3 regions of the Streptomyces sp. NPDC048496 genome follow, and region 3 is predicted to be linked to each of the others. Evidence: riboswitches for the same ligand, from Rfam matches in the RefSeq annotation. Region 3 holds a riboswitch; each other region holds the start of a gene.
What was found. Region 3 has a riboswitch for thiamine pyrophosphate ahead of thiC (phosphomethylpyrimidine synthase ThiC). Riboswitches for the same ligand answer to the same signal wherever they lie in the genome.
Positions count from the first base shown of each region.

Region 1: linked by a shared signal. The riboswitch ahead of thiO (glycine oxidase ThiO) and the one ahead of thiC (phosphomethylpyrimidine synthase ThiC) in region 3 are both predicted to bind thiamine pyrophosphate.
Region 2: linked by a shared signal. The riboswitch ahead of ACGFSA_RS11285 (thiamine ABC transporter substrate binding subunit) and the one ahead of thiC (phosphomethylpyrimidine synthase ThiC) in region 3 are both predicted to bind thiamine pyrophosphate.

Region 1 covers NZ_JBICXB010000037.1:54,465-59,555, reverse strand. Annotated here, with positions in the region: gene ACGFSA_RS26690 (peptide-N4-asparagine amidase) at 1-1,739, opposite strand, end outside; gene ACGFSA_RS26685 (NAD(P)/FAD-dependent oxidoreductase) at 1,889-3,073, opposite strand; gene ACGFSA_RS26680 (hypothetical protein) at 3,152-3,511, opposite strand; TPP riboswitch at 3,563-3,675, shown strand; gene thiO (glycine oxidase ThiO) at 3,673-4,881, shown strand; gene thiS (sulfur carrier protein ThiS) at 4,878-5,091, shown strand, end outside.
Region 2 covers NZ_JBICXB010000008.1:45,068-50,158, reverse strand. Annotated here, with positions in the region: gene ACGFSA_RS11295 (phosphatidate cytidylyltransferase) at 1-268, shown strand, start outside; gene rlmN (23S rRNA (adenine(2503)-C(2))-methyltransferase RlmN) at 451-1,557, shown strand; TPP riboswitch at 1,599-1,715, shown strand; gene ACGFSA_RS11285 (thiamine ABC transporter substrate binding subunit) at 1,789-2,910, shown strand; gene ACGFSA_RS11280 (ABC transporter permease) at 3,027-4,676, shown strand; gene ACGFSA_RS11275 (ABC transporter ATP-binding protein) at 4,696-5,091, shown strand, end outside.
Region 3 covers NZ_JBICXB010000001.1:65,144-70,234, forward strand. Annotated here, with positions in the region: gene thiC (phosphomethylpyrimidine synthase ThiC) at 1-1,557, opposite strand, end outside; TPP riboswitch at 1,550-1,683, opposite strand; gene ACGFSA_RS00300 (YibE/F family protein) at 1,754-3,091, shown strand; gene ACGFSA_RS00305 (SsgA family sporulation/cell division regulator) at 3,173-3,610, opposite strand; gene ACGFSA_RS00310 (IclR family transcriptional regulator) at 3,712-4,482, opposite strand; gene ACGFSA_RS00315 (DUF5326 family protein) at 4,729-4,941, opposite strand; gene ACGFSA_RS00320 (cupin domain-containing protein) at 5,069-5,091, opposite strand, start outside.

The sequences.
Region 1 (5,091 bases), on a different contig from region 3:
AGGGCCTCGCGAACCACGTCCGCGACGCGGCAACGCGACTCCTGGTCGCTGGTGATCCAGCCGTGGGCGGACTCCAGGACACGCGAGTAGCAGGCACCGGTGTCGGTGGTGCCCCGGTACTTCTCGGCCGAGGCTCCGTCCGCGGCGGTGACCACGCCGCCCGTGCGGGCGAGGTTGCCGGTCGAGTCCACGGTGTCGTCCGTGACGGCGTCCGTGCGCCACACGCGCGCGGAACCCGTCCGGGATGTGTCGATCAGCACACGGCGCTGGGTGACTGCGGCCCTCAGGTCGTAGTTGTTGTAGTCGCCGTAGACCGGGATGTCCATGTCGACGTCGATGGGGTAGGACCAGGCGTGCCGCTGTGCGCTGGTGCGCCCGCCCGTCCTGGTCGTCACCGTGGTGGAGCCGTGGTCGCGCTGGTGCATCGTCTGCTGCTGCCCGGTCCTGGAGACCGTGTCCGTGTTGGTGTACGCGAATTCCTGCTCGACGGTGGTGGTGACCCGGCCCTTCGAGGTCCGGACGTAGCCCGAGATCTTCCAGGAGCGGCCGGTCGACACGGAGACATGGGTGGAGCCGTCCTCACGCGGGGTCTGGACGGTCTTCACGGCGGGAGTGCCGGTGAGCGTGTTGACGGTCACCTGGCCGCTCGTACGTGACGCGTGCGCGTCCGTGTCGAGGAAGAGCGAACCGTCGACGATCCAGGTGTCGGCCGCGCCGTACGGAGTGATCCCGATGGCGTGCGGCCGGCCGTCGGCCAGCTCGCCCGCGAAGGGGGTGAGGTCGATGTCGTACGCCTCGGTCCGGAACTGGTCGATGGCCGGGATCGGCCGCCACAGGGTCGGCACGATGCCGCCGGAGTAGACGACCGGATACGGCTGGGCGAGGCCCGCGGGGCGCCCGTCCACCGTGACCTGCACCTCGCGGTAGGGGCCGCCGCCGCAGAGGTAGTCGGGGGCGGTGGCCGCGAGGTCACTGGGGACCGCGTCGAACCACTGCTCGTCGCAGCCGCCGCCGCGTGCGTAGACCTGCAGACGCGCGCCGGTCAGATTGCGCGGGAAGGTGACGTCGGTGCTGGTGGAGCCGCCCTTGCCGACGCTCAGCCAAGGGGCGTCGGTGGAGGCGGTGTTGCCCAGGGGGACGATCCGGTCGGCCGTGGTGGCGGCCGGGTGGCGCCGGTCGGCCCGGTAGTACGTGATCGTCAGCTTCACGTGGTACACGCCGGTGTACGTGCCGTTGACAACGTTTCCGAGCTCCAGCTGAAGCTTCTGCGGGTCCTTGAGGAGCGGCGCGAACTCGGTGATGTCCTTGGCGACGTGCCAGCTGATGCCGTCGTCGTCGGGCTCGGCCGTGCTGGTGCGGAAGACCTCCGCGCCGCCGACGAACACCGCGGCGAGACGGTCGTACTGACGCCCCTTCACGCTGCCCGACCAGTCGAGGACGACCTTGTTCCAGGGTCCCTCGCACCGGGCGGGCGGGGTGAGCGTGGTGGTGTACGGCGGCCCGCCGAGCGTGTAGCCGAAGTCGTGATCGACGGCCGTCACCGCGCAGTGCTCGGTGTCCGGGCGGGAGACCGGCGGCAGTGCGTCGACCGGGTCCTGGTAGGAGACGGCCGGGTTGGAGCCGGGGGCCGGGGCGGTGCCCGCGTACGCCGGGGCGGCGACTGCACCGCCGATGAGGGCGATCGAGGCCGCCGCCGCGGAGATTCCGCGCAGGGCGCGGACCCATCGGTAGGGGGACATGTACATCCTTCGGAATAGGGTCGGTGATCCAAAAGCTGTACAGTGCACCAATTTTGCCCCGCAGCCAAGAGGTGTCCGCATAGCGGAGATTGCGCTCCGCCCCCTTCACGGGCCCGTCGGGTACTTACGGTCTCCCCTGCGGGAGGCCGTTACTGACGTACCGTCGATTTCAGCGGCACGGAGGGATCGGCCGCCCGCACCTCATCGAGCCGCGCTCCCGCCTCGATGAGCTTGCGCCCCTGGGCCAGGTCGCGCGGCCGGCCGACGGCGAGGACGGCGACCAGCACGCCGTCCCGCAGCCAGAGGACCGACCAGGCGGGACCGTCCGGGTCGCCGCGCCACAGCAGGGTGTCGGCGCCCGCGTGATGGCCCGCGTACTGCACGAACCGGTCGAACTGCTCGGACCAGAAGTACGGCACGGGGTCGTACGTGAGAGGCTGCGGCGCCCCGCCGGATCCGGCGCCGATGATGTTGGCGGCGGCGGTCCGCGGCCCCTGGACGGCGTTGTCCCAGTGGTGGACGAGGAGGCGCGTGCCGTATCGCGCGGAGGGGAAGGAGGCGCAGTCCCCGACGGCGTACACATCGGGCAACGAGGTTCGCAGCGCTTCGTCGGCGGTCACCGATCCGTCCGGTCCGAGCGCGATGCCGGAGCCGGCCAGCCAGGCGGTGGCGGGCCGGGCGCCGATCCCGACGACCACCGCTCCGGCCGCGAGTGCGCGGCCGTCGGCGAGGACCACCCGGCCGGGCTCGATGCGGGCCACCGGGGCACCGGTGAGGAGTTCCGCGCCGCTCTCCCCGTACCAGCGGGCCATCGGAGCGGCGACCTCGGCGGGCAGGACGCCCGCGAGCGGCCGGTCGGCGGCCTCGACGACGGTGACCTCGCAGCCCGCGGCGCGGGCCGCGGTGGCGAACTCCGCGCCGATCCATCCGGCACCGACGACCACGACGGTGTGCTGCTCGCCGAGGACCGGCCGCAGCCGTGCGGCGTCGTCGAGGGTGCGCAGCAGATGGACGCCGCGCACACCCTCGGAGCCCGGCAGCTCGACCGGTTCGGCGCCGGTGGCGATGACCAGGACGTCGTACGGGACGGGGCCCGTCGGGGTGTCCAGTTCGTGCGCCTCGGACCGGACGCCGGTCACGTCGCGGCCCAGCTGCAGCTCGATGTCGAGCGCCTCGAAGTCGATGTCGAAGGCGGAGTCCTCGGCCTCGCCGAGCAGCACCGCCTTGGACAGCGGCGGCCGGTCGTAGGGCTGGTGGGGTTCGGCGCCGATCAGGGTGACCGGGCCGGTGAAGCCCTGTTCCCGCAGGGCCACCGCGGTCTGCACACCGGCCATGCCCGCACCGACGATGACGATGCGGCGCTCGGTCCGCCGGTCCGGCTGCTCAGTCTGCTGCTCGCTCACCTGTCCACCTTAAACACCTGACGGCCCGTCAGCCAGACACTCCTCGACCACGCTCGTCCCGCTGCCCTCCTGCGACTCCCACTCCCACCGCTCGTCCAGCCGCACGCGGCCGTCGGCGAGCTCGACGACGGTGGAACGGCAGTGTCCGGAGGATGTCGTTCCGTCCTGCTTCAACTGGACGTACCGGAAGTCGAGTCGATCGGCGGTCCTGGTGCCGACGAGATGGCCCCGGACCACGTCGCCGCCCGCGTACTCGGCCCAGATCCGGCCGTCCTGCTCGTGGTACGTGAAGCGGGTACGGGTGCCGACCTGGCCCGGCGCCTGGTCGGCGACCGGCGAGAGGACGAGTCCGTCGAGCGAACGGGCCACGGTGGCTGCTCCCTTACAGGGGCCGGGGAACGGGGTCTAGGGTGGCCACCGTAAGACACTCGCGGGAGCCCGGACGCACCGGGCTGAGAGGGAGGCTGGGCGGCCTCCGACCGTACGAACCTGATCCGGGTCATGCCGGCGAAGGGAGGGGCTGGACGCCCATGCGTTCTTCCGGGAACACATCCGTATCCGCACAAGAATCCGACGTCCTCGTCATCGGGGGCGGGATCATCGGTCTGGTGACCGCCTGGCGGGCTGCGCAGCGCGGTCTGCGCACCGCGGTCGTCGACCCCGACCCGGGCGGCGGGGCCGCCCGGGTCGCGGCCGGGATGCTCGCCGCCGTCACCGAACTCCACTACGGCGAGCAGATGCTGCTCGGCCTCAATGTCGCGTCCGCCGCGCGCTACCCGGCCTTCGCGGCCGAACTGGAGGCGGCGAGTGGCCAGGACATCGGCTTCCGCGCCTGCGGCACCCTGGCGGTCGCCCTGGACTCGGACGACCGCGCCCATCTGCGGGAGCTGCACGCGCTGCAGCAGCGTTCGGGGCTGGAGTCGGAGTGGCTCACCGGCCGTGAGTGCCGTCGGCTGGAGCCCATGCTGGCGCCGGGCGTGCGCGGCGGTCTGCGGGTCGACGGGGACCACCAGGTCGATCCCCGCCGACTGGCCGCCGCTCTGCTGACGGCCTGCGAACGGGCCGGGGTGGTCTTCCACCGCGACTGGGCGGAACGCCTCGGGGTGGCACGGGACCGGGCCGCCGGAGCCGTACTCGCGGCCGGTACGGAGCTGGCCGCCGACCAGGTCGTACTCGCCGCGGGCAGCCTCAGCGGGCGGCTCGCCGGGCTGCCGGACGAGGTCGTTCCCCCGGTGCGACCCGTGAAGGGACAGGTGCTCCGGCTGACCGTGCCCGCCGCTTACGCACCGTTCCTCACCCGCACCGTGCGGGCCGTGGTCCGGGGCAGCCATGTCTATCTCGTCCCGCGCGAGAACGGCGAGCTCGTCGTCGGCGCGACCAGCGAGGAGATGGGCTGGGACACCACCGTCACGGCGGGCGGGGTGTACGAGCTGCTGCGCGACGCCCACGAGCTGGTGCCCGGCATCACCGAACTGCCGCTCACCGAGACCCGAGCCGGCCTTCGCCCCACCTCCCCGGACAACGCCCCGCTGCTCGGCCCCACCGCCCTGTCCGGCCTCCACCTCGCCACCGGCCACCATCGCAACGGCGTGCTGCTCACCCCCGTCACCGGTGACGCCATGGCCGAGTTGCTGACCACCGGCGAGCTGCCCGCCGTGGCCCGCCCCTTCGCCCCCGGACGATTCGCACCCGCCCCCGTACCGCCCTCCGCCTCCGTACGTCAGGAGCAGCCCGCATGACCGACTCCCGTCCGCTCACCGTCTCCGTGAACGGCGATCCCCGTTCGATCGCCGCGGGCACCACTCTGGAGGCCCTTGTGGCGACACTGACGGCGGCGCCCTCCGGGGTCGCCGCGGCCCTCAACGAGACCGTCGTCCCGCGCAGCCGCTGGTCGGCCGCCGCCCTCGCCGACGGCGACCGGATCGAAGTCCTCACCGCGGTCCAGGGAG
Region 2 (5,091 bases), on a different contig from region 3:
CGCCTTCGCGATGGTCGCCGGTGCGCTGTGCATGCAGTTCCTGATCGACGACGGCACCTGGTGGCAGGGGCTGCTGCTCGGCCTGGCCGTCGCTGCCAGCGCCACCCTGGGTGACCTGGGCGAGTCCATGATCAAGCGGGATCTCGGGATCAAGGACATGGGTACGCTGCTCCCCGGTCACGGCGGGATCATGGACCGACTGGACTCGCTGCTGCCGACCGCTCCGGTGGTCTGGCTCCTGCTGGTGCTTTTCGTCGGCTCCGGCTGAGAAGCCGGGCCCCCAGCCTGACCTGCGTTTTTATGAGTGAGGGTCCGTTGTCCACAGGACAGCGGACCCTCACTCCTCTGTCTCGGCGAGGATCACCGCCGGCCGGACGCGGTCGCACCCTGTCCCGCCTGAGCCGGCGACGACAGCTGGCACCACGGCGTGTCTGCGACACTGGAGGAACCATGCCTAAGCCCGGAGAACTCACTTTCGTCGCGCCCCGCGGAGCCAAGAAGCCGCCGCGGCACCTCGCCGACCTCACGCCCGCCGAGCGCAAGGAAGCCGTCGCCGCGATCGGCGAGAAGCCGTTCCGCGCGCAGCAGCTGTCGCAGCACTACTTCGCGCGGTACGCGCACGACCCCGCCGAGTGGACCAACATCCCGGCCGGTTCACGGGACAAGCTCGCCGAGGCGATGTTCCCCGACCTGATGTCCGTGGTCCGGCACATCAGCTGCGACGACGACACCACCCGTAAGACGCTGTGGAAGCTGCACGACGGGACGCTGGTCGAGTCCGTCCTGATGCGCTACCCGGAGCGGGTGACGATGTGTATCTCGTCGCAGGCCGGGTGTGGGATGAACTGCCCGTTCTGCGCGACGGGGCAGGCCGGTCTGGACCGCAATCTGTCGACCGCCGAGATCGTCCACCAGATCGTGGACGGCATGCGGGCGCTGCGCGACGGGGAGGTTCCGGGCGGGCCCGCGCGGCTCTCCAACATCGTCTTCATGGGCATGGGTGAGCCGCTCGCCAACTACAAGAGGGTGGTCGGCGCGATTCGCCGGCTGACCGACCCGGAGCCGGACGGTCTCGGTCTTTCGCAGCGCGGCATCACCCTCTCCACCGTGGGCCTGGTGCCGGCCATGCTGCGCTTTGCCGACGAGGGCTTCAAGTGCCGTCTCGCCGTCTCGCTGCACGCGCCGGACGACGAGCTGCGGGACACGCTCGTGCCGGTGAACACGCGCTGGAAGGTGCGCGAGGTGCTGGACGCGGCGTGGGAGTACGCGGAGAAGTCCGGCCGCCGGATCTCCATCGAGTACGCGCTGATCCGCGACATCAACGACCAGGCCTGGCGCGGTGATCTGCTCGGCCGGCTCCTCAAGGGCAAGCGCGTCCATGTCAACCTGATCCCGCTCAACCCGACGCCCGGCTCGAAGTGGACCGCTTCCCGGCCCGAGGACGAGAAGGCGTTCGTCGACGCGATCGCCTCCCACGGAGTGCCCGTGACCGTGCGGGACACCCGCGGCCAGGAGATCGACGGGGCCTGCGGGCAGCTGGCGGCATCCGAGCGCTGAGGCCGAAAGAGCCCGTGTAACCTGGGCCCGAAATCAACTTCATATTCCGACAGGGGAGCGCCACAGCGCTGAGAGTGCGGCACCGAGGACAGGTTGGCCGCAGACCCTCTGAACCTCGCCCGGGTCATTCCGGGTAGGAAGTTCGGTCATCAACTCATGCTGTTGCGCCCTGCCCGCTTCTCCAAGGGCAGGGCCGCGTCTCTTCCTGGTCAAACCCAGGAGGAATTCATAATGAGCACCACCCGCACCACGCGTGGGACCAAGCAGCTCGCGGCGACGGCCCTCGCTGCCGCGCTCGGCGTCACGGCACTCGCCGGCTGCGGCAGTTCCGACGACTCGGCGTCAGGGGCCGGTGACACGAAGGGTTCCGGCTCCAAGACCGTGACCCTTGTCAGTCACGACTCGTTCAACGTCTCCAAGGACGTGCTGAAGGCGTTCACGAAGGAGACCGGCTACACGGTCAAGGTGCTGAAGAGCGGTGACGCAGGCGCTGCCCTCAACCAGGAGATCCTGACCAAGGGTTCCCCGCGCGGTGATGTGTTCTTCGGCGTCGACAACACGCTGCTCTCCCGCGCCCTCGACAACGGACTGTTCACCCCGTACGAGGCGAAGGGCATCGACCGCGTCGCGGCCGATGCCCAGCTGGACGCGGCCAAGCACCGGGTCACTCCGATCGACACCGGCGACATCTGCGTCAACTACGACAAGAAGTACTTCGCCGACAAGAAGCTCGCGCCGCCGAAGACCTTCGACGACCTGGCGAAGCCCGCGTACAAGAACCTTCTCGTCACCGAGAACGCCGCGACCTCGTCGCCCGGTCTCGGCTTCCTTCTCGGCACCGTCGCCACCTACGGCGAGAGCGGATACCAGGACTACTGGAAGAAGCTGAAGAGCAACGGTGTGAAGGTGGTCGACGGCTGGGAGCAGGCGTACAACGAGGAGTTCTCCGGGTCCGCGGGCGGCAAGAAGGCCAAGGCGGACCGGCCGCTCGTCGTCTCGTACGCCTCCAGTCCGCCGGTCGAGGTGCTCTACGCGAAGCCGCAGCCGAGCGAGGCTCCGACCGGGGTCGCGACCGGGACGTGCTTCCGGCAGATCGAGTTCGCCGGTCTGCTGAACGGCGCGAAGAACGAGGCGGGCGGCAAGGCGCTGCTGGACTTCCTGATCAGCAAGAAGTTCCAGGAGGACATGCCGCTCAACATGTTCGTGAACCCCGTCACCAAGGACGCGAAGCTGCCGGAGCTCTTCACGGAGTTCGGCGCCACGGTCGACAGGCCCACCACGGTGGCCCCGGACGCCATCGCCAAGAACCGTGAGCAGTGGGTCCGGTCGTGGTCCTCGCTCGTAGTGAAGTAGCGAAGAGTCCCGTACGCGGTCCGGGCGCGGGCGGGAAGGGTTCGCGCGCCCGGTCCGGGCTCGCGCGTCCCCGGCGCGCGGGGGCGTGGCGGGGGAGCGTGGTGCGGCTCGGTCTGATGGCCGTGCCCGTCGCGTTCTTCGCGCTGTTCTTCGCCTACCCCGTCGTCGCGATCGTCGGCCGCGGGCTGAACGCCGACGGCGCCTGGCAGTTCGGCCGGATCGGCGAGGTGCTGACCCGGCCGGACATCCTCGACGTCCTCTGGTTCACCACCTGGCAGGCCCTCGCGTCGACTGCGCTGACCCTGTTGATCGCGCTGCCCGGCGCGTATGTCTTCGCCCGCTTCGACTTCCCCGGCAAGCAGGTGCTGCGGGCGGTCGTCACCGTGCCGTTCGTCCTGCCGACCGTCGTCGTGGGGACGGCCTTCCTGGCGCTGCTGGGGCGCGGCGGTTTCCTCGACGAACTGGCGGGCGTGCGTCTCGACACCACGGTGTGGGCGATCCTGCTCGCCCATGTCTTCTTCAACTACGCGGTCGTCGTGCGGACCGTCGGCGGGCTGTGGTCGCAGCTCGACCCGCGGCAGGAGGAGGCCGCCCGGGTGCTGGGCGCCGGGCGGTTCGCGGCGTGGCGGCGGGTCACTCTGCCGGCCCTCGCGCCCGCGGTGGCCGCCGCCGGGCTGATGGTCTTCCTCTTCACGTTCACCTCCTTCGGTGTCGTACAGATCCTCGGCGGTCCGGCCTACTCCACGCTGGAGGTCGAGATCTACCGGCAGACCGCCCAGCTCCTCGACCTTCCGACGGCCGCCGTGCTGACGCTGGTTCAGTTCGCCGCGGTCGGCGCGATCCTGGCCGTGCACGCGTGGACCGTGCGGCGCGGGGAAACGGCGCTGAAGCTGGTCGATCCGGCGCGTACCTCCCGCAGGCCGCGCGGCACCGGGCAGTGGGCGCTGCTCGGCGGGGTCCTGCTGACGGTACTGGTGCTGATCCTGCTGCCGCTCGGTGTGCTCGTGGAACGTTCGCTGGACACGCCCGGCGGCTTCGGCTTCGGCTACTACCGCGCCCTGCAGTCCGCGGAGGCGAGCGGCAGCACGTTCCTGGTCGCACCTCTCGAAGCGATCGGGAACTCACTGCAGTACGCGCTGGTCGCGACTGTGATCGCGCTGATCGTCGGCGGGCTCGCGGCGGCCGCGCTGACGCTCCCCCAGCCTCGAACGGACTCGGCCGGGGGGACCCCCCTGGCCGGGCGGCTGGTCCGGGGTTTCGACGCGCTGCTGATGCTGCCTCTCGGGGTGTCCGCCGTCACCGTCGGCTTCGGCTTTCTGATCACGCTGGACAAGCCCCCGCTGGACCTGCGGACTTCGTGGATCCTGGTGCCGCTCGCCCAGGCGCTGGTCGGCGTTCCCTTTGTCGTACGGACGATGCTGCCGGTCCTGCGGGCGGTGGACGGCCGGCTCCGGGAGGCGGCGGCGGTGCTCGGGGCGTCGCCGCTGCGGGCCTGGCGCGAGGTCGATCTTCCGCTGGTGCGAAGAGCGGTGCTGGTCGCGGCGGGCTTCGCGTTCGCCGTGTCGCTCGGCGAGTTCGGGGCGACGGTGTTCATCGCGCGGCCCGACAACCCGACCCTGCCGGTGGCCGTGGCGCGGCTGCTGGGACGGTCCGGGGAGCTCAACTACGGGCAGGCGATGGCGCTCAGCACGATTCTGATGCTGGTGTGCGCGGTGTCGCTGCTGCTGCTCGAACGTATCCGCCCGGACCGGTCCAGGGAGTTCTGACGATGCTCGGGGTGTGGACATGCTGACACTGGAATCCGCCACGGTCCTCTTCGGGAAGCGGGCGGCGCTCGAAGCGGTGGATCTGAAGGTCGCGGACCACGAGATCGTCTGTGTCCTGGGGCCCAGCGGCAGCGGCAAGTCGACCCTGCTGCGCGTGGTTGCCGGACTGCACCCGCCGGACGGCGGCCGGGTGCTCCTCGACGGCGTCGACCAGGCCGGCGTGCCGGTCCACCGGCGCGGTCTCGGCCTGATGTTCCAGGATCATCAGCTCTTTCCGCACCGGGACGTCGGCGCCAACGTCGCCTTCGGGCTGCGCATGCACGGCGTCACACGCGGCGACCAGGACCGCAGGGTCGCCGAACTTCTCGAACTGGTGGGTCTGCCCGGCGCCGAACGGCGGGCCGTCGCCGCACTG
Region 3 (5,091 bases):
GTCCGGGTCGAGTGCCAGGTTGAACTGGTCCTCCCAGCGGAACTCGAACCGCGCGTCCGACAGTGCGTCGTCCCAGTCCTGCGCCCCTGGGTGCCCCTTGGCGAGGTCCGCGGCGTGGGCCGCGATCTTGTAGGTGATGACGCCCGTCTTCACGTCGTCCCGGTTGGGCAGGCCCAGGTGTTCCTTGGGCGTGACGTAACAGAGCATCGCCGTCCCCCACCAGGCGATCATCGCCGCGCCGATGCCCGAGGTGATGTGGTCGTACGCCGGGGCGATATCGGTGGTCAGCGGGCCGAGCGTGTAGAACGGCGCCTCCTCGCAGATCTCCTGCTGGAGGTCGATGTTCTCCTTGATCTTGTGCATCGGGACATGGCCCGGGCCCTCGATCATGGTCTGGACGCCGAACCGCTTGGCGACCGAGTTGAGCTCGCCCAGCGTGCGCAGTTCGGCGAACTGCGCCTCGTCGTTGGCATCGGCGATCGAACCGGGGCGCAGTCCGTCGCCCAGCGAGTACGTCACGTCGTACGTCGCGAGGATCTCGCAGAGCTCCTCGAAGTTCTCGTACAGGAACGATTCCTTGTGGTGCGCCAGGCACCACGCGGCCATGATCGACCCGCCGCGGGAGACGATCCCGGTCTTGCGCCGGGCGGTGAGCGGGACATACGGCAGCCGCACGCCGGCGTGCACCGTCATGTAGTCGACGCCCTGCTCGGCCTGCTCGATCACAGTGTCCTTGTAGATCTCCCAGGTCAGCTCCTCCGCCCTGCCGTCGACCTTTTCGAGGGCCTGGTAGAGGGGCACGGTGCCGATCGGCACGGGGGAGTTGCGCAGTACCCACTCGCGGGTGGTGTGAATGTTGCGGCCGGTGGAGAGATCCATGACCGTGTCGGCACCCCACCGCGTCGCCCAGGTCATCTTCTCGACCTCCTCCTCGATGGAGGAAGTGACCGCGGAGTTGCCGATGTTGGCGTTGACCTTCACCAGGAACCGCTTGCCGATGATCATCGGCTCGGTCTCCGGGTGGTTGACGTTGGCCGGCAGGACCGCCCGGCCGGCCGCGATCTCCTCGCGTACGACCTCGGGTTCGACGTTCTCCCGGATCGCCACGTACTCCATCTCCGGGGTGATCTCGCCCCGGCGGGCGTACGTGAGCTGGGTGACGGGCTGCCCGTCGCGGCTGCGGCGCGGCCGACGAGGACGGCCGGGGAAGACGGCGTCGAGGTTACGCAGTCCGCCGCGCGGCGACGTGTGCCCCAGCCCGTCGTCCTCGGGGCGGACGGGGCGGCCCACGTACTCCTCGGTGTCGCCGCGGGCGGTGATCCAGTTCTCCCGCAGGGGTGCGAGACCGCGCCGTACGTCGGTTTCGGTGGCGGGATCGGTGTACGGCCCCGATGTGTCGTACAGCGTCACGTGCTTGCCGTTGGTGAGGTGCACCTTTCGGACCGGCACCTGGAGGTCCGGGCGCGAGCCCTGGACGTATCCCTTGTGCCAGCCGATGGACGTGCCGGCCTCGTCGCTCTGGTTCGAGGCAGGCGTGCGTGCGTCCGATGTGGTCATGAGACCTACTCCCTACGCCGGCATTACCCGGTAACAGGTTCGGCGGTCGGCGCAGCCTGTCCCGTACGGATGTACGGATATCAGCGCCCTCTCAGCCCGGTGCTCCGAGCTCCCGCGTGTGCAAAGGTGCCACCACGCTAGCGCCTGTTCCGGCGTGCTGGACAGAGGGCCTGTTCCTTCTTGCGATGATCGCCCGGTGACGTCCCTTCAGAGCGCCCCCGGATCGCAGGACCATCAGCACGGGCATTCGCACAGCCACGGCCCTGCTGCGCCGGTCTCCACGCATCTGCGCAAGATCATCGCGGCCGTGCTGATCCCGTTCGCCACCGCGGTCGTTGTCGGCCTGCTGGTTCTCTGGCCGGGCGGTGCGCCCGCGCACGAGCGCACCGGTGTCGGTTTCGACCAGCAGACCCAGCAGGGCAAGGTGGTGAACGTCGACAAGGTCGACTGCAAGGACGTGAATGCCGCGCAGACGCCGGTCACGGGCGGCACCACAACGCCATCGGGGGACGCGGGCGCCGGTCAGGAACCGGGGCTGTGCGAGAAGGCCACGGTCGAGGTGACGACCGGACACGACAAGGGGCGCACGTTCGTCGAGATCGTTCACCCCGACGCCCCTCGGCAGTTGCGCGAGGGCCAGGGCGTGGTCGTGGCGTACGCCCCCGACGCGCCCCATGACCTGCAGTACTCCGTGACGGATGTGAACCGGAAGTTCCCGATGGCGCTGCTGGCCGGGATCTTCGCTCTCGCAGTGGTCGTCGTCGGCAGAATGCGCGGGTTGATGGCGCTGGTCGCGCTCGCGGTGTCGTTCGCCGTACTGACCCTGTTCATCCTCCCCGCGATCCTTCAGGGGTCGAATCCGCTGCTCGTCGCGGTCGTCGGGGCCAGCGCGATCATGCTCATCGCGCTCTACATGTGCCATGGCCTGACCGCACGTACCTCGGTCGCGGTCATCGGCACCCTGATCTCACTGCTGCTGATCGGGCTGCTCGGTTCGCTCTTCATCGGCTGGGCGAGCCTGACGGGGAACACCGACGACAACACCGGTCTGATCCACGGCCTCTACCCTCACATCGACATGAGCGGCCTGCTGCTGGCCGGCGTCATCATCGGTTCGCTCGGTGTGCTCGACGACGTGACGGTCACCCAGACGTCGGCGGTCTGGGAGCTGCACCAGGCGGACCCGACCATGGGTGTGCGAAAGCTGTACCGGGCAGGGATCAGGATCGGTCGCGACCACATCGCCTCGGTGGTCAATACGCTGGTGCTCGCCTACGCAGGCGCCGCGCTTCCCCTGCTGCTGCTGTTCTCGATCGCGCAGAGCAGCGTGGGGACGGTGGCCAACAGCGAGCTCGTGGCGGAGGAGATCGTCCGGACGCTGGTCGGCTCGATCGGTCTGGTCGCCTCGGTGCCGGTGACGACGGCGCTCGCGGCACTGGTCGTCTCCGCGGACCGCACAGGGCTCGGCGCGGAAGCAGGAGCTTCGGCACCCGTACGGGGTGGGAGGGGCCGGCGTCGCAGGGCGAGGCATTGAGCACCTCGACGCAGAGCACATATCACCCGTTCGGCAGATAGAGCGTTCGATCGGCCAGTAGGCCGTCCGCGCAGTTCTTCCTCAGCCGGCGTTCTGTTCCTTGGCCAAGATCCGGCCCAGCGCCTCTTCCAGGCTGCCCTCGAAGTCACTCAGCGTGCACTCCTGCCCGAGGGGTACGAGCTTGTCCGTGCGGTCGAGAAACGCGACGAGTGGCGCTGTACCGGCCCTGAACAGGGCGCGATCCGTCCCGACCTGCAGCCGGATGTGTACGTCGGAGAGTCCCTCGGGCTCCGTGGGGCTGATGTGCACATCGCCGTCGCCGCTGGGGCTGTTGAGGCCGTCCAGCAGCAGCTCACGGCCGAAAGCCCAGGTGACGGGGGCGTCGCCGGGCAGGTGGAAGGTCATCCGGATCGCGTACGGATCGCACACCTCGTACCGGAGTTCCACCGGGATACGGAATGAGAGCTCCTCGGAAACGAGAAAGCTCATCATGACCTCAGCTTGAACCGACTCGCGCATCGTCCAACCCCGCAGTAGTTGAATCTGGCCAGGAATGATCCCCCATGGCCCTATTGACGCCATCGTGGTGCACGCGATAGCAGATCACAAGGAGTGATTTTTCAGATACTGATAGAGAACACGAACGAACGCAAGAGGGTTGCCACTTCATTGCGTAGTCGTTCGACTGCGGGGAGCAATCGATCTTCTTGGTCGAGAGGCATGGAAATCGCCATGGCGGCTGCAGTGAATCCGGCCGTGATCGGGATGGCCGCGCAGACCGTCCCCAGGGCGTACTCCTGTCGTTCGATGACAGGTTCCATCCGCTCCAACGACCTCAAACGCTCAAGAAGCGCCGGTCGGTCCCGCACCGAATAGCGGGTGAGAGGCCGCACGGGGTGGCGGTCCAGATGGTCCTCACGGGCCTTCTCGTCGAGCCGGCTGAGCAGACACTGACCGAGCGCATGGGCATGCCCGGTCTCCCGGAACGAGGCCCGCTCGTCCACCGCGGGTGCCGCGGGGGTGTCGGCGACCGCGATGAGTTCGATCTCACCTTCGCGGTAGACGGCGCAGTAGACCGGCGCACCGATGATGTCGCGCCAGCGGGCCAGCGACTGGGTCATTCTGCTGCGACGATTCTGCAGACAGCCGTCGTCGACGAGCCTCTCTGCGGCAGTACCGAAGAGGAAAACACCGTTCGCGCGGCGCAGGTAGCCCTCATGGGTGAGGGTGCGCAGCAGGTGATAGGCGGTAGGAAGAGGAAGTCCCGCTTCCCGTGCGAGCTGCTTCGCGGGCGCCCCGTCCCGATGGGCGCCCACAGCCTCCAACAGCCTCAACGCCCGCTGAACCGAACCGATCAACGTCGGAACAGCGGTGCTCGATGCCGTGGTCAAAAGTCACCCCCAGGCATGGCGACGGGCGGTCGGCCCGTCCGTGGGGGCCGCCCCCACGGTCCTGCCGCAAACCTGAGGTCCGGAGACCGGGCGTATGCACAAACCACTGGGCACAGCGGTGACGGACAGTTAATTCCCAGGCGGCGGCAGCGGACTGCCACTGTATAGGCCGTGTAAGCAGGGGGCCTCGTTTCGTCCTGCGCTTAGCTCAGCTGGGCTAATTGCCCGACTGGTGACCGCCCGCCCCTACCAGTCGCCGCGCGAGGACGAGGAGGACATGAACTTCCGTACGACGAAAACGAGGCCACCGACCAGGATGACGAACACCAGGACCTTGAAGAGCAGACCGATCACGAACCCGATCACGCTGGCGATCAGACCGCCGAACACCACGATCGCGATGACGGGCACTGCGACCCACTTCACCCACCAGGGCATCCCCGCGAATATCTCCCGCACAGCCATCGTCCCTACCTCATTCCTGTGAGTACCTGACTCGATGCTAGAGGCGCGGGGGTCGCCGGCGGGGGCTCCGGAGCCCTTGATCTCCCCTGATCGAACCCCGAGGGATCCCTGAGAGCCAGGCTCAGCTCTCGGGCGGAGAGAAGA